One region of the Sphingobacterium sp. UBA3549 genome, then DNA from elsewhere that is predicted to be linked to it. Evidence: riboswitches for the same ligand, from Rfam matches in the RefSeq annotation. Region 1 holds a riboswitch; the other holds the start of a gene.
What was found. Region 1 has a riboswitch for thiamine pyrophosphate ahead of thiM (hydroxyethylthiazole kinase). Riboswitches for the same ligand answer to the same signal wherever they lie in the genome.

Region 1 (7,658 bases):
ATAAATAAACAGTCTTTTTCAAGACCACACTAAAAATTACATGACTACTCTGCCGCTGGTCGATTTGTCAACCTGCACATTTTTTGGTTGATTTTTTAATACAATTTTTGCAGATGTGGAAACTTTTCCTAGTAAGTTTTCTTTCACACTTAGCGTTACATTTGCAGATGAATTTGCTTGTATTTGAGCATTTGTCGTTGTAAAACGACTCATATCAACCGATGCGGATGAGTTGGTGTTCAAATTTAAATTTGAAGCATTCCCTGAAATATTCTGCCTGGACGAACTACTTGCCGAAACCTGCAAATTTTTACTGCTTACTTCGGTTGTTAATTTACTCGAAGAACTTGTTGCAAGACTAATGTCATCCGCTACTATTTTCTTCAGGGATACGCTGGCTGAAGACGACACGTCTACAGTAATTTTGTTGCTCTTAATGATCTCATCGGTATAAATCGAGCTGCTTGAAGATGCCGAGAAACGTGACGGTATCTTGCTCGAATAAACAATTACACGATTGTTTCTTGCATTTCTGATTGAACTGTTTCTTTTATACTGTACATAGAGGGTACCATTTTTTACAGTCGTTTCGATAAGGGATAAATGCTCGGGATTATCCGCTTCAACAACAACCTCATTGCGATTAGAATGGATGTAATCCACACGAAGCGAGGTTGCCGATGAAATGCCATCTGGAGCAGCGATCTTACGTGTTTCCCGTTCTTGTGCCTGCGCTACATATAAAAATGAAATAAAGGCAATGGTTAAGATTCTTTTCATTATCTTTTTGTTATTAGTTTAAAATTATTGTAGATTAAAAGTTTTATTTTATTTTCCCATTTATCATTTCCAATTTACATAAACATGCACCTGATTGTTTTGTTGAACATATAGTATAATAGTAGTGCCAAAATTATTGATATATCTAAGGTGTTGATTCATAGTTGTCTTTTTATGTGTTTCGGATTTCCTTAGTGCTCATTTTTGAACATAGACTGTTCGGTATCGGACAGTCTATTTGTTTTACCATATGCGCCCTATGTACGCAGCTAACCAGAATTGATACTCTAATTGGGAAGCTGTTATAAATACTTGTCGCATCTTCTCCCGTTTTGTTGCAGTAGTTTCTGCAGCAATTTTATCAACATAATTTTTGGCTTTGATAACTCCCTGTGCAAAATCGTCACCGCTATAGGTTTCAATCCATTTGGAGTAAGGGTTATCAAGCGTATTTGCGGTCGACACAATGTGATCACCTACTGCTTTATAGATCCAGAAACATGGGAGTGTTGCAGCCATGGCGACTTCAATACTTTCGAATGCAGCTACGCTTTTGAGAAAATGGATATAATGATGGCAGGTTGGCTCAATTTTGCTACTGTTGTCTCCAGATGTTAAACCAAATTCTCGAAAGTAATTTTCATGCAGTGCTCTTTCAACAAGAAGTGCATTGCGCCCAAACTCGAAATAGTCCAATGCTTGTTGGTTGTCAGCGCTCTTTGCACCTATAAAAGCAAGGACACGACCAAATTCTTCCAAATAGAATGCATCTTGCCGCATGTAAAATTGAAATTTATCCAAGGGAAGACTTCCATCACTAAGCTCAACGATAAATGGCATAGCAAGTATATCCGAATAAATTGGTGTTATAGCATCCCAGGCATGATCAGTCCAGTTCATATTGCATAAGTTTAAGGGGGTTATGGAAGTGATTTAATGGCCCATTTCCTTTGCCAATGCGAAGATTTTTACTTCCCAAAATCGCCGCGTGTATATAGGATAATGCGATGTCTACTGCGCGATCGAGAGCAATGCCTTGTGCCAATTGGCTCGCAATTGCTGAAGAAAGCGAGCAGCCGGAACCGTGTGTATTTTTGCTGTTAATTTTTTGTGACTTGAATTCAATTGGAGGCTTTTGCTGTTGAAATAAGAGGGATGTTAACTCTTCACTCTGTAGATGTCCACCTTTAATCAGAACAGATTGACAACCCGCAGCCAGTAAACTATTTCCAGCTTTTTCCATCTTTTGGACAGTATGAATAGGTTCATCCACTAAGACACTCGTCTCATCTAAATTTGGTGTAATCAGTGTTGCTAAGGGAAAAAGACGTGTTACGCAGGCCTGGATGGTGTCGTCATGAATAAGTTTGTGCCCACTCGTCGATACCATGACCGGATCAAATACGATTGGTCCCTTATACGTTGTCAAATAGTTACTGATGAGCTCTACAAGCTCAATATTGTGCACCATGCCTATTTTGATTGCATCTGGATAAATATCCTCAAAGATTGCATCCAGCTGATCTTGTACAGCCGAGGTAGGTATCTCATAAATACGTCTCACACCTTGCGTATTCTGAACGGGGAGGGCGGTTAAAACGTTCATCGCATAGCAGCCCAGTGCCGATATCGTTTTGGTATCTGCCTGTATGCCGGCTCCGCCGCTTCCGTCGAATCCTGCGATGCTGAGTACAGTAGGAACCCTATATTTTTTGTTTTTTGTCATTTTAGTAAGGCTTTTAATTGTGCACTGGCTTGTCTGGGATCGGCACTTTGACAGATGGCCGAAACAACTGCAATGGAATCTGCGCCCGCTTTCCAAGCTTGTTGTGCGTTGTGGAAATTCATGCTTCCGATCGCAATCAATGGCTTTTCGGTCCTATTCCGAAGGTGCTTTAAACCCGTAATTCCCCATTCGGTAACAGTATCTCTTTTGGTAGGTGTTGAAAAGATGGGACTTACACCAAGATGGTCGACGACTAGCAGCTGTTGGCTCTCTAGCTGTTGCACAGCTTCTATGGACCATCCAATAGTTAATCTGTCTCCATATTTTTCTCGAATGGCGATTGGTTTGAGATCGTTTTGACCCACATGCACTCCCCAGGCCCCGATCTGGTGGGCAATTGCTGCGGCATCATTAATTACCAAAGGAATACCATAGTGATCGGTAATCTTTTTCAAGCGTATGGCCTTTGCTAAAAAGGTAGCGGGATTATCCGTTTTCTCTCGCAATTGAATCAGATCAACACCACCAATAATAGCCTCTTCGGCGACCTGAAGCCAATTTTTGGGATAACAATCCCGCTCTGAGATGACTAAATATAAAGGATATGGGAAAAGCGGATTAATGTGCATAGTGTTTGATCTTGAGACTTGATTGCAGACGTTCTGCATTAAGCCGATAGAGTTCATCATAAAGATTCAATTGCAGTGTGCCCGGGCCGCTGGCCGATTTGGCTGCGAGCTCTCCGGCCAGGCTTAAGAGGGAGACCCCTGCGACAGCAGCTTCAAAGTGGCCATCCGTAACAGCCAGGAATGCACCAATGAGTGCAGTAGCACTACAGCCAAGTCCTGTCACTTGCGTCATTAAGGGGTGGCCGTTATACACTTCAACCGTGTGTTTTTCCGAAAGAATATAGTCTACATTTCCAGAAATACAGATGATGGAGCCAGTATGTTGTTGCAATAGCTTTCCAAACCTGAGCGCATCTTTACTATCCGCGGTGCTGTCAACACCCTTTGTATTCGGTTGGTTGGAATTGTACAGCGTTATGATTTCCGATGCATTGCCACGGATTACTGTTGGTTTTAGTGCTAATAGGTTGGAAAGTAAGTCATTGCGAAATGCTGATATCCCGGCACCAACAGGGTCCAATACCCACGGTCGTCCAATGGTATTGGCGTGTTCCGTAGCGACCAGCATCGCTTCGGCTGTATGTTCACTTAAAGTACCGATATTAATGACGAGCGCTTGTGCAATGTCCACAACTTCGCGTACTTCCAATGGGCTGTGTACCATTACAGGGGATGCTCCTAAGGCCAAAAGTGCGTTGGCCGTAGTGTTCATCACAACGAGGTTTGTGATGTTATGCACGAGCGGTTTTTCAAACCTCACCTTCTCCAATAAATTGATAATAGAATCTTCCATTCTTTTTGCATGTTAAGCTATATTCGTGTGGCTTTGAGGGAAGGAAGAGCGATGGGCTGTGCAGTATAAAGGTATGCTGTACAGTGGATTGTTGCTTTTCCCTACGCCGGTATAAACCGAATCAGGTTCAAAGGGACTATCTCAATTCTATACAGAATACCCCCAAAGCCATCCCAAACTTAAACAAAAAAGTGGACTTTTCATATTAAAAGAACGTGCATCATCATCATCATGAAAATGAATTACGCCTTTCGGTCGGAACTAATTTCAGTATATTCATCCGGGGTATAAGTAACGCGCGCAAAATTTTTGGTTAAAAGTTCTGTTTCTAAAATCTTTCCACCTTGAAATTTTAAAAACTTCTCGCGCCAGATCTCGTTCTTCCGAAAGAACTGATTGTCTATTTTAAGAAATTGGTGCTCTTTTTCAAATACATGGTACGCAAAATCCAGCTCTTGATCGATTCTCAATTCACCTTCTAAACATTTGTCGGTAAACCACAGATTTATTTGAAAGGTGTAAGGGGTATTGTTAGTGAACTGATAGTCCCGATAATTATAGAATACGGTAGCGCCACTACCGAAAGGTAGTACACGACCATCGTCGGGAAAAGGATCAAAAGAGTGGTGGTAGCGTTCAGTGACCGTAAGCGGGCTGTGAATGACAAGCCAATGGATGAGATTTGATATTTGACAGATTCCACCACCAATGCCCGCTCGCGCTTCGCCGAAAGAAAGTTCCATTCCCGGCAGATACCCTTTTTTTGCGGTAGGTAGTCCTACCAATTTACAAAATGAAAAAGTTTCTTTTGGCCTGATCAGAATGCTCGTGATCTGTGATGCTGCAATTTTCAGATTGATAACTTTATTGATCTGCAATTGCATGTTGTTTTCGCCCAGTTTCTTTAACAATACAGACTGGTGTTTTTTAACGCGGAAGGGAAGTTTATCAGCTGATTTAACAGCAGCGTATTTTTTATCATCCAACAGCCAAACGGCTTTTCGGTGCATTCTTCGTGCCCATACCGCAAGAAAATATAGTATTGGATGACGTTGACTTATTAGTATTCTTTTTCTCAATTCGACCTTATTTTGCTTTCAAAATTAATCAAGAAATGTATGTGTTCACACTTTTTTTCTCCTTTTTTAAAAGTTTGTCCCGCAATTTGTCACACGATTTGCGACACGATTTGTCCCCTGGTTTTGAGGGCTTGCTATCTTTAGTGATTTTAAAGGATGGGGGATTGCGATGATGCTTTACAACAGCAATATCAAGAAATGAACAATAGTCGGATAGATTTTCAGCTTCGAATTATCATTCATGTGGAGAGATATTGCTGTTGTTCGTGTTGCTAGCTAGTTTAACACTTCTTTCAAAAATAATAACGTATGCGCCCAGGCGCGTTCCGCCATCACTGGATTATACTGTGGCGACTCTGGATTGGTAAAGGTATGTCCAGAATTTGCATAGGTGATTATTTGCCAATCTGCTTTCCCTTGGTTTAATTCCTTGACCAACCCATCGTAATCTTCTTTGGATACACTTTTATCGTCTGCAGGATGCTCAACAAGCACTTTTGTTTTGATAGCACCATTGGGTCTGTCTGCAGATTTGGATAGGCCGCCATGAATACTGACCACTGCATTGACGGGTAAATGTGCTCTTGCGGCTTCGAGCGCGCCGGTACCTCCAAAACAGTAGCCAATGATAGCAATCTTGTTGGGATCCGCTCCTTCTTTTTTTAGTTGTTCTAATGCTAGCGTGATGCGATGCTGATAAGCCTTATAGTCGGTTTTGTAATGTCCAGCTATTTTCGATGCTGCCGTGTTGTCTGAGGGAATGTTCCCTTCACCGTAAATGTCAGCAATGAAAGCAATGTAGCCTTCTTTTTCCAGTTGTAATGCGGCTTGTTTCGCTTCGTTGTCAATTCCCTTCCATGCCGGGAGAATGAGGACAGCTGCTCCTTTTTTTGCCGTATTGGCGGTAATCAATCCTTTGAGTTTTTGCTCACCATCTTGATACGAAATTTGTTTTAGTTCTTGCGCTTGTGAAGTCATGGTAACCATGGTAAGCAGCAATAGGGTCATTACTTTTTTCATATGTAAATAATTTTTCTGTCTATGTATTTGCAATCGTCGTTAGGCTATTATATTTATCCTTTTTGATTGGGTTACCTTTTGCTCTTTGCAACGTGAATCAAGACTTTATAGATTCAATAATGCCGATAACGTCGAGTTGTCCAAAACCGTTTTCATGCGCTTTTCCGTACGTCTCAAGCAGTGCTTTTAAAAGCGGATAATCGGCGCCAGCCTGTTGGGCCAGCCGGATATCTTTTAGCATAAGATCCAGTGCAAACGCTGGAGCATAATTTTCTTCCACAAGCAAAGGTGTTTTCACTTTTGTCGCACCACTGCCACTGGCACTATCGTTGATAATTTCGAGCATTTGCCCCCGATTAATGCCCAATTTGTCTGAAAACAGGATCGTCTCCGCAAGCCCTTGATAAATGGTGGAAAGAAAATAGTTTATGGCAAGTTTAGCCGAGATCCCCTGGGCATTTTCCCCAAGATGTTTGATCGATTTGCCCATTTTCTCAAGGTAAGGTGTAGCGCGATGAACATGTTCTGATTCGCCACCGACCATAATAATAAGGGAACCTTCAGCCGCTGGTTTAGTACTGCCGGCTACAGGTGCATCAATAAAAGCCCCGCCTTTTTCTTTTAATTTCGATGCAGTAGAAACAGAGCCTTCGCGCGAGATCGTACTCATATCGACAAATAGTTTACCCTTGACATTGCAGTGAAGGATTTTTTCATATACATCTTCGACAGCATCATCATTCGTGAGCATGGAAAATATGATATCACTTTGATCGACGAGTTCGGCGATATCTTTTCTGATCAAATGCTCTTCAAAACCCAGTGTCTTACTGCTGTTTCTGTTATAAACAGAAAGCGGGAATCCGGCTTTTTCTAGATTTTTAGCCATGGGATAACCCATATTTCCTAGTCCTATAAATCCTAATTTTTCTATCTTCATCTAAAATAAAAATGATATGAGTACCTTTCGAAATTTACTTATAGCTAAAGATACGAATGTTTTGCTCAATCCACTAATACCCTGATTTCGTTCCGAAGCAATACAATTTTATCCTCCTGTTCCAGCTTTTTTAAAATTCGGGAGACAACCACACGGGATGTGTTGAGGTCGGAAGCAATATCTTGATGGGTGAGGGTGAGTATTCGGTCGTCATTCAGTTTTACCTTCGCCTGGAGATAGTTGATAATTCGTTCTTCCATATTAGAGAAGGCTAAGCTATCAATGGCTTGCAACATTTCCTCCATGCGGCTTGAATAGCTTGAGATTATGAAATTTCGCCAAGAAGGATATTTTCCCATCCAAAGATTGACAAGTTCGTTGGGAATCATGGCCACCGTAGTTTTTTTCTCAGCACGTGCACGGATTTCACTCTTTTTATTTCCTAGACAGCAGGCAATTGACATCGTACAGGTTTGACCTCGCTCCAGATAATAAAGCAGCAATTCTCCCTGATCTTCGTCTTCGCGAACAATTTTTATTGCTCCATCTAAGAGCAGGGGCATGGACTTGATATATTGATTGGTATCGATAATGAGATCCCCCTCATTAAACGTTTTTATCTGCGCATTTTCCGCTATTTCCGCGATTAATGACGGTTCAAGAATTCCGTTATAAGCTTGTTGGATTGACA
Region 2 (7,658 bases), on a different contig from region 1:
GTACTCGGATTGTTCCAACGGTTGTACCTCAATGGATATCTGGGAAAAATGGGACTTTAGAAGTTGAATAGCATGTAGGAAATAATTGATTTCAACAGTTTTGTTAGCTTCTCCGCTAACGAGGAGGATATGGTTGACTCCCATAGCTTTAAGTGCCATCGCTTCCAGTAACAACTCGGTATCGCTAAGCGTCTTTCGTCTGATTTTGTTGTCCATGCTGAAACCACAATAGGTACAAATATTTTGGCACTCATTGCTGAGGTAAAGGGGAGCATACAGCTGAATAGTTTTGCCGAATCGGCGCTGTGTGAGTTGTTGTGTCTTTTGAGCCATTTGTTCCAGATATGGAGCCGCTGCCGGAGCGGTAAGTGTGCCAAAATCATATAGGGTCAAATGATCCTTATTTAGCACATGCTGTACATCCCGATCTGTAGTGCTGTAAATTTGCATTTGGATTTCATCCCAGGAGTATTGATTGAAAAGCATTTTAAAATCGGTCATAAGGCAATGATTAGTCTAACAAAAATGAAGTTAACGGGCTCGAAGCGACGGCATGTGCTCCGACCTTTCCTAAGCCGGCCTCATAGGCTCTTCGGCCAGCTGTAACCGCTTCTTTGAATGCTGCGGCCATGCGTACGGGGTTATTGGAAATGGCAATTGCCGTATTCACTAAAACAGCGTCTGCTCCGATTTCCATAGCTTTGGCGGCATCGGAAGGCGCTCCGATGCCAGCATCTATAACGACGGGTACATTACTTTGTTCAATGATAATTTCAAGAAAGTCCATAGTACGAAGTCCTTTATTACTGCCAATAGGAGCACCTAGAGGCATAACTGCTGCTGTGCCTGCATTTTCCAGCCTTTTACAAAGTACTGGATCTGCATGGATATAAGGCATGACGACGAACCCCAATTTGGCCAACGATTCAGTTGCACGTAAGGTTTCAATGGGATCAGGTAATAGATAGCGAGGATCGGGATGAATTTCCAACTTTACCCAGTTTGTTTCCAAAGCCTCTCGTGCAAGTTGGGCTGCGAGTACCGCTTCTTTAGCAGTACGTGCTCCCGAGGTATTGGGAAGCAAATGAATATTTTTCAGATGGAGGGCATTCAGGATATTGTCGTCTACGGTGTTCTGATCGATGCGTTTGAGGGCCACGGTAACCAACTGGGAAGCCGAAGATTCAATGGCATGGCTCATTTCTGTGAGACTGCCGAACTTGCCCGTACCCAAAAATAACCTTGATTCAAATACGCGATCGGCTATGGTTAAATTGCTCATATTAAAATTTTGTTGATTGATGAAACGATTGCTGGATTATAGTTTATACGAGCGGAAATTGCAACTCCATAAACTCCAGTTTGTAATAGCTGTTGAATGTCGTCGAGGTGGGCTATACCGCCTATGGCGAATATCGGGATAGGGGATAACCCTTCTCGTCTGACCTGCCTAATGATATTTTCATATCCGTCAAGCCCCAATACGGGACTTAGTTTTTGTTTTGTTGTCGTAAATCGGAATGGTCCAAGCCCGATATAGTCACAATTTTCCGTTATTCTTTGATTTACATCTGTAAAGCTATTGGCAGTACCGCCAATTATTTTTCCTGGCCCCAATAGCTTCCTTGCCGCAGCGATACTGCCGTCCTCCAGTCCGAGATGTACGCCGTCTGCGTCTACAGCCGCTGCAAGCGCAGGATGATCATTGATGATACAGGTGGCGCCGTATAGCGAACACACGTTTTTGATCTTTTCTGCCAATGTGTAAAGATGCTCTTGGCGAGCTCCTTTCCACCTAACTTGTATCCATTTGACACCAGCATCAAGAGCTTTTAAAATATTATCTTTTTGTGCATCTAATGTTTGTCCTTGTGATATGTATTGGAGTTTTTCCATAGTTTTTGTTGACATGCAATGAAATTTTGAATTGGGTCTGGATGCTGCCATAAAGCGCCATACAAAGCAATTCCATCTGCCCCTTCCTGCAATGGCAGGAGGCAGTTAGCTTGGTTTATACCGCCAAGTGCTATCAGACGAACCGTAAAATTAACGCGTTTTGGAAGTTGATTCAGTTGGGCATTATCTCGTCCGTATCCTTTTTTTGAAATACTTGGAAATATTGGACTGAGAAGAGCATAAGCCCAGCATTCATCCAGTTTGTTGAATGCCAGGATATCATGTACAGATGTTGAGCAAATAATTGGAGCGTTCATCTGACTGGAGGGGCTATGCTGTCTACTCCATTCATTTATATGAATGCGTGCGATCCCAAGTTCAGCCGACAGGTGAGGGTGGGAATGGAGGACCAACTTTTCAAGATATGCAGGATCTATTGATTCTACATATCTTGCCATTTGTAAGTCTGTAAAATGATATTTGCGTAAGTGCAGGAAATCGAGTCCCTTTTCAAAAAGTGTATGGAGAACCGCTTTTTCGGTATCTATGGTCTCTTCTGGCGTTAGTGCAATGATCATGAATAGATTTCTTTACCCTGTGCGATAAATTCTTGGGATTTTTCAAGCATACCCTGCGCTGCACTATCCCGTATTTCTTGCGTAATTTTCATGGAGCAAAATTTGGGGCCGCACATGGAACAGAAATGAGCTACTTTAGCTGCATCTGCAGGCAAGGTTTCGTCATGATATTCCCGTGCGGTATCCGGATCTAGGGACAGATTGAATTGATCTTCCCATCTGAATTCAAATCTTGCTTTACTTAAAGCATTGTCACGATACTGTGCTCCAGGGTGTCCTTTGGCCAAATCGGCAGCATGCGCGGCTAGTTTGTACGTGATGACACCATCTTTAACATCTTTTTTATTTGGTAGTCCGAGGTGTTCTTTTGGGGTGACATAACAAAGCATGGCACAACCGTACCAACCGATCATCGCGGCTCCAATGGCCGAAGTAATATGGTCATACCCCGGAGCAATATCGGTGGTAAGCGGGCCTAAGGTATAAAATGGAGCTTCATTACAACATTCCAGTTGTTTGTCCATATTTTCTTTGATCAGTTGCATTGGGACGTGACCGGGGCCCTCTATCATTACCTGAACATCGTGTTTCCAGGCGATCTTCGCAAGTTCACCCAATGTTTCGAGTTCAGCAAATTGAGCCGCATCGTTGGCGTCCGCAATAGCTCCAGGGCGAAGACCATCGCCAAGCGAAAAAGCGACGTCATATTGTTTCATAATCGAGCAGATTTCCTCAAAATGGGTATAAAGAAAGTTTTCTTTGTGGTGAAAAAGACACCATTTAGCCATGATGGAACCACCTCTTGAGACGATACCAGTTACCCTTGAAGCTGTAAGATGAATATAGCGAAGCAGTACACCTGCATGTATAGTAAAGTATGAAACACCTTGTTCTGCCTGTTCGATCAAGGTGTCTTTAAATATCTCCCAAGTAAGGTCTTCGGCTACCCCTTTTACTTTTTCTAATGCTTGATAGATTGGTACGGTGCCGATTGGAACGGGTGAATTGCGGATGATCCACTCGCGGGTTTCATGAATATTTTTACCTGTGGAGAGATCCATGATGGTGTCGGCCCCCCAACGGCAGGCCCAAACCGCTTTCTCAACTTCCTCTTCGATACTCGAGCTAACAGCACTATTGCCAATGTTGGCATTGATCTTAACCAGGAAATTACGGCCAATGATCATCGGTTCACTTTCAGGGTGATTGATATTATTGGGAATGATCGCTCTTCCGGCAGCGATTTCTTCGCGGACAAACTCGGGAGTAATCTTTTTTTTAGGTGTTCTGGCACCAAAGTTTTCACCTGTATGCTGATGATCCATTCCAGGTGTGGTGGCTACTAGCTGCTCGATACGTTGATTTTCCCGGATAGCTACGTACTCCATTTCGGGGGTAATGATGCCTTTCTTTGCATAATGTAATTGGGTGACATTTCCGCCAGAAGTGGCCACCTTCGGTTTATGACTATAGGCAAATCGGAGCGCATCAAGCGTTGGGTCACAGAGCCTTTTTTGTCCGTATTGGGATGTGATGTTGGCTAGCTGGGTCACGTCCTGGCGATTCAATATCCATTGTTCGCGAAGCCGCGGGAGACCTTTTCGGATATCGATCTGAAAATCCTCATCGGTATATGGACCAGAGGTATCGTAGATTGTGATAGGGGGATTAATTTCTACTTGCCCATTGCTCAATTTGGTTTGACTTAAAGAAATTTGTCGCATAGCAACTTGAATAGGAAATAGCGTTCCAGGTACAAAAATTTTCTTTGAATTGGGAAAAGGGGATTGCGTAATTGTTTCAGCTGTCATTTTTCTGAATTGAATTGAATGATTAGGGTGATTTTTTTGAAATCATTATCCGCCTTGCGATGCGGTTATTAAGATGATTTGATCGTGAGGATTGAGTGTTGTTGTAGCCCAATCTTCCTTGGGTATAACATGGTTGTTGATGGCAGCGGCAACACCTTGGGTTTTGCCAGATAATTCCAAGACCAATAGTTCCTCAAGTGAAAGAGGGGCGGGGTCGAAAAATCGAATTTGATGGTTTATTGTAAGTTCCATTCCTTAATTTTTTTGGTTAAACTTTAGGAATGGCTACACGAAGGTACAGCAATGCACCTGTTAGACAGCTCACTTTTCCCTACGCCAGTATGATCCGGATCAGGTTCTAAGGGTAAAATCTCAGCCTGCACAAGCAGACACCCCTAAAGTTAAAACGAAGATAGTATTATTTTTGTGAAAGTTGCAAGAATTTTAATTTAAATGCCTCACAGATAGATCAGGAAAGTGCAGGTCGCGATTTGGGAAATATTTAATATATTCGTTTTTTAATCAGCTAAAACAATTTAACAGTTACCGACAATTATACCCTTTAATGCGTAGGATTTTATTGACAATACTATTGTGTATGGCATGTACTGCATATGCACAATCTAAGAATAACTGCACTGCTGTACAGTTGACATGCGAACATCTGGTCAATCCGCTAGGCATTGACGCATCCCGTCCGAGACTAAGCTGGCGCCTTGAAGACCAGCGAAGGGACGCTTTACAACAAGCTTATCAGATTCTTTTAGGGCAAGATTCTCTTGCATTGTTACACGGGGCAAAAGCGCATTGGGACAGTGGAAAGCAGCTAAGTTCGGCGATGTTGGTGCAATATAATGGTACCGAGTTAAAACCGCGGACAAAATACTTTTGGCGAGTTAAAGTATGGGACCGAGACGGCATTTCCAGCGTTTCAGCAATAGCATCTTTCGAGACTGGAATGATGGGGAAGGATCTTTGGACAGGAAAATGGATCAGTGACAATAAAGATATCAATGCGCGCAACGCTCCGTATTTTAGGACTGAATTCACTGCCAAGAAGCGAATAAAATCGGCTCGTGCTTATGTTGCTGCTGCCGGATTATATGAACTTTCTATTAATGGCGTGCGCATTGGAGACCACCGTCTTGATCCCATGTATACGCGATTTGATCGTCGAACACTGTATGTGGTAGAGGATGTTACCGGACAACTTCAACGAGGTGCGAACGCGATTGGCGTCGTTTTGGGAAATGGATGGTATAATCATCAACCGCTGGCGGTATGGAACTTTCATCAAGCCCCATGGCGAAATCGGCCAACATTCTGTTTGGAGCTTAAAATCGAGTATACAGACGGCACACAGGAAACGGTCGTTTCAGATAAGCAGTGGAAAACAGCTTCCGGTCCAATTATCTATAACAATATTTACACGGGTGAGCATTACGATGCTCGAATTGACATGCCCGGGTGGGATATGCCAAAATTTGAAGATTCAGCCTGGCAGGCCGTTCAATATAGAACTGCTCCATCTACCTATATCGTTTCTCAACAAATGGTTCCGATTCGACTGGGAAAAGTATTCAGACCAAAATCAGTCACAAAGATTGACCACCGTACGTATGTTTTCGATATGGGGCAGAATATGGCGGGGATTACAAGGATTCAGGTAAAGGGGCCGAGGGGTACTGTTCTGCGTATTAAGCATGGTGAACGGTTACAGTCTGATGGCCGACTCGATCAGTCCAATATCGATGTTTACTATCTTGGCGATAAGGAAAGCGAGCCATTTCAGACGGATATACTAACCTTAAGTGGTCGCGATGATGAGTTTATGGCTAAATTTGGTTATAAAGGCTTTCGTTATGTCGAGGTTAGCAGCAGCGCAGCGATAGCTTTGGATAATTCTGCTGTGACTGCCTATTTTATGCACAGCGATGTTGAACCTATCGGACAGCTTAAAACATCCTCGGAATTGATTAACAAACTATGGAAAGCGACCAACAATGCCTATTTGTCGAATTTGATGGGGTATCCTACGGACTGCCCGCAACGCGAAAAAAATGGTTGGACAGGGGATGGTCACCTGGCGATTGAAACTGCCCTGTATAATTTTGACGGTATTACAGTTTATGAAAAATGGCTGGCCGATCATCGTGATGAGCAACAAGAGAATGGCGTATTACCAGATATTATTCCAACGGGTGGATGGGGGTATGGTACTGCGAATGGTCTTGACTGGACAAGCACCATCGCCATTATCCCTTGGCAGATCTATCAGTTTTATGGTGATCCGCGTGCATTGGAAGAATGCTACGATAATATTAAACGCTATGTCGATTATGTCGACGGCATCAGCCCCTCAGGCCTTACTACTTTTGGACGCGGAGATTGGGTTCCAGTTAAGGCTCAGTCCAATTTGGAACTGACGTCATCTGTTTATTTCTATGCTGATGCGACCATTTTGGCTGCAGCTGCAAAGTTGTTCGGAAAAACGGCAGACCATCAAAAATATGATCAACTTAGCAAAAGAATCAAGGCGGCAATTAATGCGAGATTTTTGAATGTTTCTAGTGGAATTTATAACAATGGAACACAGACGGAATTGAGTGTACCGCTCTATTGGGGAGTTGTCCCTGACGAAATGAAAGCGAGGGTTGCGGCCAATCTAAATAGGAAAGTTGAAGAGGCTCACTTTCACTTGGACGTAGGGGTATTGGGAGCAAAAGCCCTCTTGAATGCATTGAAAGATAACGGGTATGGGGTTACCGCGTATAAAGTTGCGGTACAAGATACCTATCCGTCTTGGGGATGGTGGATTGTCAATGGGGCGACAACACTGTTAGAGAACTGGGATTTAAAAGCAACTCGGGATATTTCGGACAACCACATGATGTTTGGTGAAATTGGTGGCTGGTTTTTTAAATCTATCGGCGGGATTCTTCCTGATCCCGAACAACCTGGATTCAAAAACATACTGTTGAAGCCTATTTTTCCTCAGGAATTGAAAGAATCATCCATTTCTTACGAATCACCCTATGGTAAAATTTTATCTCATTGGAAATTAAGTGGTAATAAGATTGTATATGATGTTCAGATACCTCCAAATGCGAAGGCGACATTTTATCCTCCAAATAATGTAAGCCATGGTAATATTATTGCATTGAAGGCTGGTAAACACCGGTTGGAATTGGAACTCAAGTAACATTTTACTGGTATCAATCCTATTGTATTTGATTGATACCAGCAAAAATATTTTATATTTGGAAGAAATACGTGGAACGATTTTACCTTTTTGAATTCATCTTCCAATATAGGAAATTGAAGTCAATCGTATCAAAATGAAATTTTCATCTTTTGGAAACTTGTCGTAATT

Region 2: it holds a riboswitch for thiamine pyrophosphate, as region 1 does, so the genes downstream of both, thiS (sulfur carrier protein ThiS) here and thiM (hydroxyethylthiazole kinase) in region 1, are expected to answer to the same signal.

What each region holds. Positions count from the first base shown of each region.
Region 1 is NZ_DFOE01000002.1:105,461-113,118, reverse strand. Features, by position in the region: gene B2W36_RS01480 (GIN domain-containing protein) at 37-780, opposite strand; gene tenA (thiaminase II) at 1,024-1,680, opposite strand; gene thiD (bifunctional hydroxymethylpyrimidine kinase/phosphomethylpyrimidine kinase) at 1,667-2,506, opposite strand; gene thiE (thiamine phosphate synthase) at 2,503-3,135, opposite strand; gene thiM (hydroxyethylthiazole kinase) at 3,125-3,928, opposite strand; TPP riboswitch at 4,010-4,102, opposite strand; gene B2W36_RS01455 (VanW family protein) at 4,171-5,007, opposite strand; gene B2W36_RS01450 (dienelactone hydrolase family protein) at 5,284-6,027, opposite strand; gene B2W36_RS01445 (NAD(P)-dependent oxidoreductase) at 6,125-6,967, opposite strand; gene B2W36_RS01440 (Crp/Fnr family transcriptional regulator) at 7,033-7,658, opposite strand, start outside.
Region 2 is NZ_DFOE01000035.1:166,773-174,430, forward strand. Features, by position in the region: gene thiH (2-iminoacetate synthase ThiH) at 1-501, opposite strand, end outside; gene B2W36_RS18265 (thiazole synthase) at 512-1,282, opposite strand; gene thiE (thiamine phosphate synthase) at 1,279-1,911, opposite strand; gene B2W36_RS18275 (thiamine phosphate synthase) at 1,857-2,474, opposite strand; gene thiC (phosphomethylpyrimidine synthase ThiC) at 2,471-4,285, opposite strand; gene thiS (sulfur carrier protein ThiS) at 4,331-4,537, opposite strand; TPP riboswitch at 4,597-4,692, opposite strand; gene B2W36_RS18290 (alpha-L-rhamnosidase) at 4,884-7,487, shown strand.